2 regions of the Gottfriedia sp. S16(2024) genome follow, and region 1 is predicted to be linked to the other one. Evidence: a T-box and tRNA genes for the amino acid it is inferred to sense, from the RefSeq annotation. Region 1 holds a T-box; the other holds one or more tRNA genes.

What was found. The T-box of region 1 lies ahead of AB1282_RS16255 (glycine--tRNA ligase). A T-box ahead of a tRNA ligase gene usually reads a tRNA of that ligase, here a tRNA-Gly.
Region 2: it has a tRNA-Gly gene. The T-box ahead of AB1282_RS16255 (glycine--tRNA ligase) is inferred to sense a tRNA for this amino acid. The anticodon was not compared.

The regions. Positions count from the first base shown of each region.
Region 1 is NZ_JBFLUO010000001.1:3,453,846-3,457,328, forward strand. It holds gene AB1282_RS16245 (ABC transporter ATP-binding protein) at 1-469, shown strand, start outside; gene AB1282_RS16250 (hypothetical protein) at 714-1,148, opposite strand; T-box leader at 1,360-1,539, shown strand; gene AB1282_RS16255 (glycine--tRNA ligase) at 1,620-3,005, shown strand; gene AB1282_RS16260 (Bax inhibitor-1/YccA family protein) at 3,133-3,483, shown strand, end outside.
Region 2 is NZ_JBFLUO010000001.1:1,141,427-1,144,909, reverse strand. It holds rRNA gene AB1282_RS05480 (23S ribosomal RNA) at 1-668, shown strand, start outside; rRNA gene rrf (5S ribosomal RNA) at 791-906, shown strand; tRNA gene AB1282_RS05470 (tRNA-Val) at 912-987, shown strand; tRNA gene AB1282_RS05465 (tRNA-Thr) at 991-1,063, shown strand; tRNA gene AB1282_RS05460 (tRNA-Lys) at 1,072-1,147, shown strand; tRNA gene AB1282_RS05455 (tRNA-Leu) at 1,169-1,251, shown strand; tRNA gene AB1282_RS05450 (tRNA-Gly) at 1,274-1,348, shown strand; tRNA gene AB1282_RS05445 (tRNA-Leu) at 1,357-1,443, shown strand; tRNA gene AB1282_RS05440 (tRNA-Arg) at 1,456-1,532, shown strand; tRNA gene AB1282_RS05435 (tRNA-Pro) at 1,538-1,614, shown strand; tRNA gene AB1282_RS05430 (tRNA-Ala) at 1,624-1,699, shown strand; rRNA gene AB1282_RS05425 (16S ribosomal RNA) at 1,782-3,331, shown strand; tRNA gene AB1282_RS05420 (tRNA-Ile) at 3,424-3,483, shown strand, end outside.

The DNA.
Region 1 (3,483 bases):
CGCACATGTACCTGAAGGAAGAAGGATCTTTTCTAAATTAAGTGTAAAAGAAAATTTAGAGATGGGTGCTTTCTCAGTTAAAGATAAAAAACTAATCGCAGCACGTATGGAAATGGTATTTGATTATTTTCCAAGACTAAAAGAGCGTTTAAACCAAAAAGGCGGTACGATGAGTGGAGGAGAACAACAAATGCTAGCGATTGGCAGAGGACTGATGATGGGACCATCATTGCTAATGCTAGACGAACCATCCATGGGTCTTGCGCCAATTATCGTTGAACAAATATTTGAAATCATTGAGCAACTAAACAAACAAGGAATGACAATCTTATTAGTCGAACAAAACGCATACCAAGCATTACAAATCGCTCACCGTGGCTATGTAATTCAAACTGGTGAGATTCAAATGGTTGGTGAAGGTAAGACATTAATGAATAATGAAGAAGTGAAAAAAGCATATTTAGCATAATGAATCTGCAATTAATCAATACGAACTATCAAAAATAGATTAAGTAAAATAGGGGGTGTTTCATAAGTCAGGTCAACTGACAAGTGAACATCCCTTTTTTGATGTAAATCGATGTAGATAAGTCACTTATTTGCTGCTCCCTAAGGTTTATTTGCAGTTCGATCGGTTGGATTTTAACTACGATTTTCTCAACACTAATAAAAAGAGGGAACCCCTTAAGGATTCCCTCATTAATATGAAATTATTATTTATTAGAAATAAATTCCGAAACTTTTAATTGTTCTTCACTTGAAGCATTGTTAATTGAAGTTTGAAGTGATTCCTCTAGTAAACTACGATTCTTGTAAAAATCTTCATGTTTACTATTATAATAGTACTTCACTGCTTCTAAATCTGAGAAAAACTCTTTTCCAAGCTTTAGAAGAAATGTTACTGGAAGTCCTTCGATCACTACTGTATTTACATTTACATTTTTAGAAATTTCATTTACCGTACTGTTTGAAGTTGAAATCATTTCCTCGTTTAATTCTCTAACAAGTAATTGTTCGAACCCTTTTATTTTATTGTTTCTTTTGTTCACGATTCGCTTTTTGTTTGTCTTTAATAAACGAATGGAATGATGTTTATCAAGCAATACTGCTGAACGTTTCTTTTTCTTTAAAAAAATGCTGCTACTCAAAACTAGCACTCCCTTCTGATAGTATAGGTATATAAATAAAACAACTTTTCTATCATACCAATTAATGCTCATACTGTAAAGGTTTTATCTTTACATGTTTGCTTTCCAAAAATATTCAAAAAATTCACCGTATTTTTTTATCATAAATGTTCATAATAATATTTGACTTAATCAATGTCACTTTGTTAAAATAACAACATATTATTTATTACATATAACGTTGACGGAAAGAAGTACCTAAAGATTATTTTGTATAGCGAATTGAGGATGGTGTGAGCTCAATCAAAACCTTTAGCGAAAGGCATTCCTGAGTTAATTCTTAAAGTGGACAATTTTTTTAATTGTCAACTAGGGTGGAACCGCGGGTGCATATACAGCTCTCGTCCCTAGGCAGAAAATGCCTAAGGATGAGAGCTTTTTTATTTCATTCTTGCATTTTCAAAAAACAATTGAAAATTGGAGGCAAATGAAATGTCAGAAAAATCGATGGATGTCGTAGTAAGTCATGCTAAACACAGAGGATTTGTATTCCCAGGTTCTGAAATTTACGGTGGTTTAGCAAATACGTGGGATTATGGTCCACTAGGTGTTGAATTAAAAAATAATGTGAAAAAAGCTTGGTGGAAAAAGTTTGTTCAACAAAGTCCATATAATGTTGGATTAGATGCAGCAATCTTAATGAATCCACGTACATGGGAAGCTTCAGGTCATATTGGTAACTTCAATGATCCAATGATCGATTGCAAAAATTGTAAAGCTCGTCATCGTGCAGATAAATTAATTGAAAATGCACTTGAAGAAAAAGGTATGGAAATTATCGTTGATGGTCTTCCATTTTCAGAAATGGCTAAATTAATTGAAGAACATAAAATTGCTTGTCCTGATTGTGGTAGCCATGATTTTACAGATATTCGTCAATTTAACCTAATGTTTAAAACATTCCAAGGTGTTACAGAGTCAAGTACGAATGAAATTTTCTTACGTCCTGAAACAGCACAAGGTATCTTCGTAAACTTTAAAAATGTTCAACGTACAATGAGAAAGAAAGTTCCATTTGGTATCGCTCAAATCGGTAAAAGCTTCCGTAACGAAATTACTCCAGGAAATTTCACGTTCCGTACTCGTGAATTTGAACAAATGGAGCTTGAATTCTTCTGTAAACCTGGTGAAGAGATAGAGTGGTATAATTACTGGAAAGAAACTGCTAATAAATGGCTTTTAGCTTTGGGTATGAATGAAGAAAATCTTCGTCTACGTGAACATAGTGCAGATGAATTATCACACTATAGTAACGCGACAACTGACTTTGAATATAAATTCCCATTTGGTTGGGGCGAATTATGGGGCATTGCGTCTCGTACAGATTATGATTTAAAACAACATATGGAATATTCAACAGAAGATTTCACATATCATGATCCAATTACAAATGAAAAATACGTACCATATTGTATCGAGCCATCATTAGGTGCAGATCGTGTTACATTAGCATTTTTAATTGATGCTTATGAAGAAGAGGCTTTAGAAGATGGTACTTCACGTACAGTAATGCGTCTACATCCTGCATTAGCACCATATAAAGCAGCAATTTTACCTTTATCAAAAAAATTATCAGAAAATGCACAAGAAGTATTTGCTTCTTTAGCAGAAGATTTCAATGTTGATTTTGATGAAACTGGTTCAATTGGTAAACGTTATAGACGTCAAGATGAAATCGGTACTCCTTTCTGTATCACATACGACTTCGATTCAATTGAAGACGGAAAAGTAACAGTTCGTGACCGTGACACAATGGAGCAAACTCGTGTTGCAATAAGCGAATTACAATCATTTTTAGCAAATAAAATTAAATTTTAATTTAGTTTTTTGAAATAAGGTGTCCTTTTGGACATCTTTTTTCATATATTTTACTAAAGCTTGTTTAAAGTTTAAGAAATTTACTAAAAATGGTAAAATAAAGGTATAAAATAAAGGAGGAGTTTAAATGAGAAGTTCAAATCCTATCTTAAATTCTGAACAATTAGCGAAATCAAGACATTCTGCTAAAGCGATGACGATGGGCGGGACAATTGGTAAAACAATAATCGCATTAATCTTACTAATCGCAACAGCAGGATACTCATATTATTTAACGGCTACTGGAACACTTAATTCTAAAGTGTTTATTGGATGTTTAATTGTTGCATTCATTATTGGGTTAGTAACATCTTTTTCTCCTAGAATTGCGCCGATTACTACACCTATTTATGCAGCAGTTGAAGGGATTCTAATTGGAAATATTTCAGCTGTTTACGAAGCGTCATATGGAATGATTGTCCTACAAGCAGTGTTATTA
Region 2 (3,483 bases), 2.3 Mb from region 1:
AGGTGGGCAGTTTGACTGGGGCGGTCGCCTCCTAAAGAGTAACGGAGGCGCCCAAAGGTTCCCTCAGAATGGTTGGAAATCATTCGAAGAGTGTAAAGGCATAAGGGAGCTTGACTGCGAGACCTACAAGTCGAGCAGGGACGAAAGTCGGGCTTAGTGATCCGGTGGTTCCGCATGGAAGGGCCATCGCTCAACGGATAAAAGCTACCCCGGGGATAACAGGCTTATCTCCCCCAAGAGTCCACATCGACGGGGAGGTTTGGCACCTCGATGTCGGCTCATCGCATCCTGGGGCTGTAGTCGGTCCCAAGGGTTGGGCTGTTCGCCCATTAAAGCGGTACGCGAGCTGGGTTCAGAACGTCGTGAGACAGTTCGGTCCCTATCCGTCGTGGGCGCAGGAAATTTGAGAGGAGCTGTCCTTAGTACGAGAGGACCGGGATGGACACACCGCTGGTGTACCAGTTGTTCTGCCAAGAGCATGGCTGGGTAGCTATGTGTGGAAGGGATAAGTGCTGAAAGCATCTAAGCATGAAGCCCCCCTCAAGATGAGATTTCCCATAGCGTTAAGCTAGTAAGACCCCTGAGAGACGATCAGGTTGATAGGTCAGAGGTGGAAGCGTGGTGACACGTGGAGCTGACTGATACTAATCGGTCGAGGACTTAACTAACAAGTTTGATAATGACATTATCTAGTTTTGAAGGTACAAAAATTATTATAAAAAAACTTCAAAAAAGTTATTGACTTTAGTAGATATTTTGATATAATAATTAATGTCCTAAAGAAAATGAATCAAGTGATGATAGCGAAGAGGTCACACCCGTTCCCATACCGAACACGGCAGTTAAGCTCTTCAGCGTCGATGGTAGTTGGGGGTTTCCCCCTGTGAGAGTAGAACGTCGCTTGGTTTGATGGAGGATTAGCTCAGCTGGGAGAGCACCTGCCTTACAAGCAGGGGGTCGGCGGTTCGAGCCCGTCATCCTCCACCATATGCCGACTTAGCTCAATTGGTAGAGCAACTGACTTGTAATCAGTAGGTTGGGGGTTCAAGTCCTCTAGTCGGCACTCTTTATGAGCCATTAGCTCAGTAGGTAGAGCATCTGACTTTTAATCAGAGGGTCGAAGGTTCGAATCCTTCATGGCTCACCATTTTCTAAAAAGAAAATATTTGCGGGTGTGGCGGAATTGGCAGACGCGCTAGACTTAGGATCTAGTACTTCGGTGTGGGGGTTCGAGTCCCTTCACCCGCACCATTTATCTTGTTAATCAGTATATGCGGAAGTAGTTCAGTGGTAGAATACAACCTTGCCAAGGTTGGGGTCGCGGGTTCGAACCCCGTCTTCCGCTCCATATATACTGCCGGGGTGGTGGAATGGCAGACACACAGGACTTAAAATCCTGCGGGGGTTGACCCCGTGCCGGTTCGAGTCCGGCCCTCGGTACCATTTTTATAATATGCGCCCGTAGCTCAATTGGATAGAGCGTTTGACTACGGATCAAAAGGTTATGGGTTCGAGTCCTTTCGGGCGCGCCATATTACGGGAAGTGGCTCAGCTTGGTAGAGCACCTGGTTTGGGACCAGGGGGTCGCAGGTTCAAATCCTGTCTTCCCGACCATTTCAATAAGGGGCCTTAGCTCAGCTGGGAGAGCGCCTGCCTTGCACGCAGGAGGTCAGCGGTTCGATCCCGCTAGGCTCCACCAAGATGATCTTTGAAAACTAAACAAAACATGAAGTAAACGTCAATTATTAGTTTTTTGAGCAATACAAGATTTAAACTTAACTTTTATGGAGAGTTTGATCCTGGCTCAGGACGAACGCTGGCGGCGTGCCTAATACATGCAAGTCGAGCGGACTAATGGGAGCTTGCTCCCGTTAGTTAGCGGCGGACGGGTGAGTAACACGTGGGCAACCTACCTGTAAGACTGGGATAACTTCGGGAAACCGGAGCTAATACCGGATGACATAAAGGAACTCCTGTTCCTTTATTGAAAGATGGCTTCGGCTATCACTTATAGATGGGCCCGCGGCGCATTAGCTAGTTGGTGAGGTAACGGCTCACCAAGGCGACGATGCGTAGCCGACCTGAGAGGGTGATCGGCCACACTGGGACTGAGACACGGCCCAGACTCCTACGGGAGGCAGCAGTAGGGAATCTTCCGCAATGGACGAAAGTCTGACGGAGCAACGCCGCGTGAGCGATGAAGGCCTTCGGGTCGTAAAGCTCTGTTGTTAGGGAAGAATAAGTGCTAGTTGAATAAGCTGGCACCTTGACGGTACCTAACCAGAAAGCCACGGCTAACTACGTGCCAGCAGCCGCGGTAATACGTAGGTGGCAAGCGTTGTCCGGAATTATTGGGCGTAAAGCGCGCGCAGGCGGTTTCTTAAGTCTGATGTGAAAGCCCCCGGCTCAACCGGGGAGGGTCATTGGAAACTGGGAAACTTGAGTGCAGAAGAGGAAAGTGGAATTCCAAGTGTAGCGGTGAAATGCGTAGAGATTTGGAGGAACACCAGTGGCGAAGGCGACTTTCTGGTCTGTAACTGACGCTGAGGCGCGAAAGCGTGGGGAGCAAACAGGATTAGATACCCTGGTAGTCCACGCTGTAAACGATGAGTGCTAAGTGTTAGAGGGTTTCCGCCCTTTAGTGCTGAAGTTAACGCATTAAGCACTCCGCCTGGGGAGTACGGTCGCAAGACTGAAACTCAAAGGAATTGACGGGGGCCCGCACAAGTGGTGGAGCATGTGGTTTAATTCGAAGCAACGCGAAGAACCTTACCAGGTCTTGACATCCTCTGACAACCCTAGAGATAGGGCTTTCCCTTCGGGGACAGAGTGACAGGTGGTGCATGGTTGTCGTCAGCTCGTGTCGTGAGATGTTGGGTTAAGTCCCGCAACGAGCGCAACCCTTGATCTTAGTTGCCAGCATTTAGTTGGGCACTCTAAGGTGACTGCCGGTGACAAACCGGAGGAAGGTGGGGATGACGTCAAATCATCATGCCCCTTATGACCTGGGCTACACACGTGCTACAATGGATAGTACAAAGGGTTGCAAGACCGCGAGGTGGAGCTAATCCCATAAAACTATTCTCAGTTCGGATTGTAGGCTGCAACTCGCCTACATGAAGCCGGAATCACTAGTAATCGCGGATCAGCATGCCGCGGTGAATACGTTCCCGGGCCTTGTACACACCGCCCGTCACACCACGAGAGTTTGTAACACCCGAAGTCGGTGGGGTAACCTTTTAGGGGCCAGCCGCCTAAGGTGGGACAGATGATTGGGGTGAAGTCGTAACAAGGTAGCCGTATCGGAAGGTGCGGCTGGATCACCTCCTTTCTATGGAGACATCATGAACCGATGGTTCATGTATGAAATGTTTCTTCATTGTTTTGTTTAGTTTTGAAGGATTATCCTTCTATTGTAGATATGGGCCTATAGCTCAGCTGGTTAGAGCGCACGCCTGATAAGCGTGAGGTCGATGGTTCGAG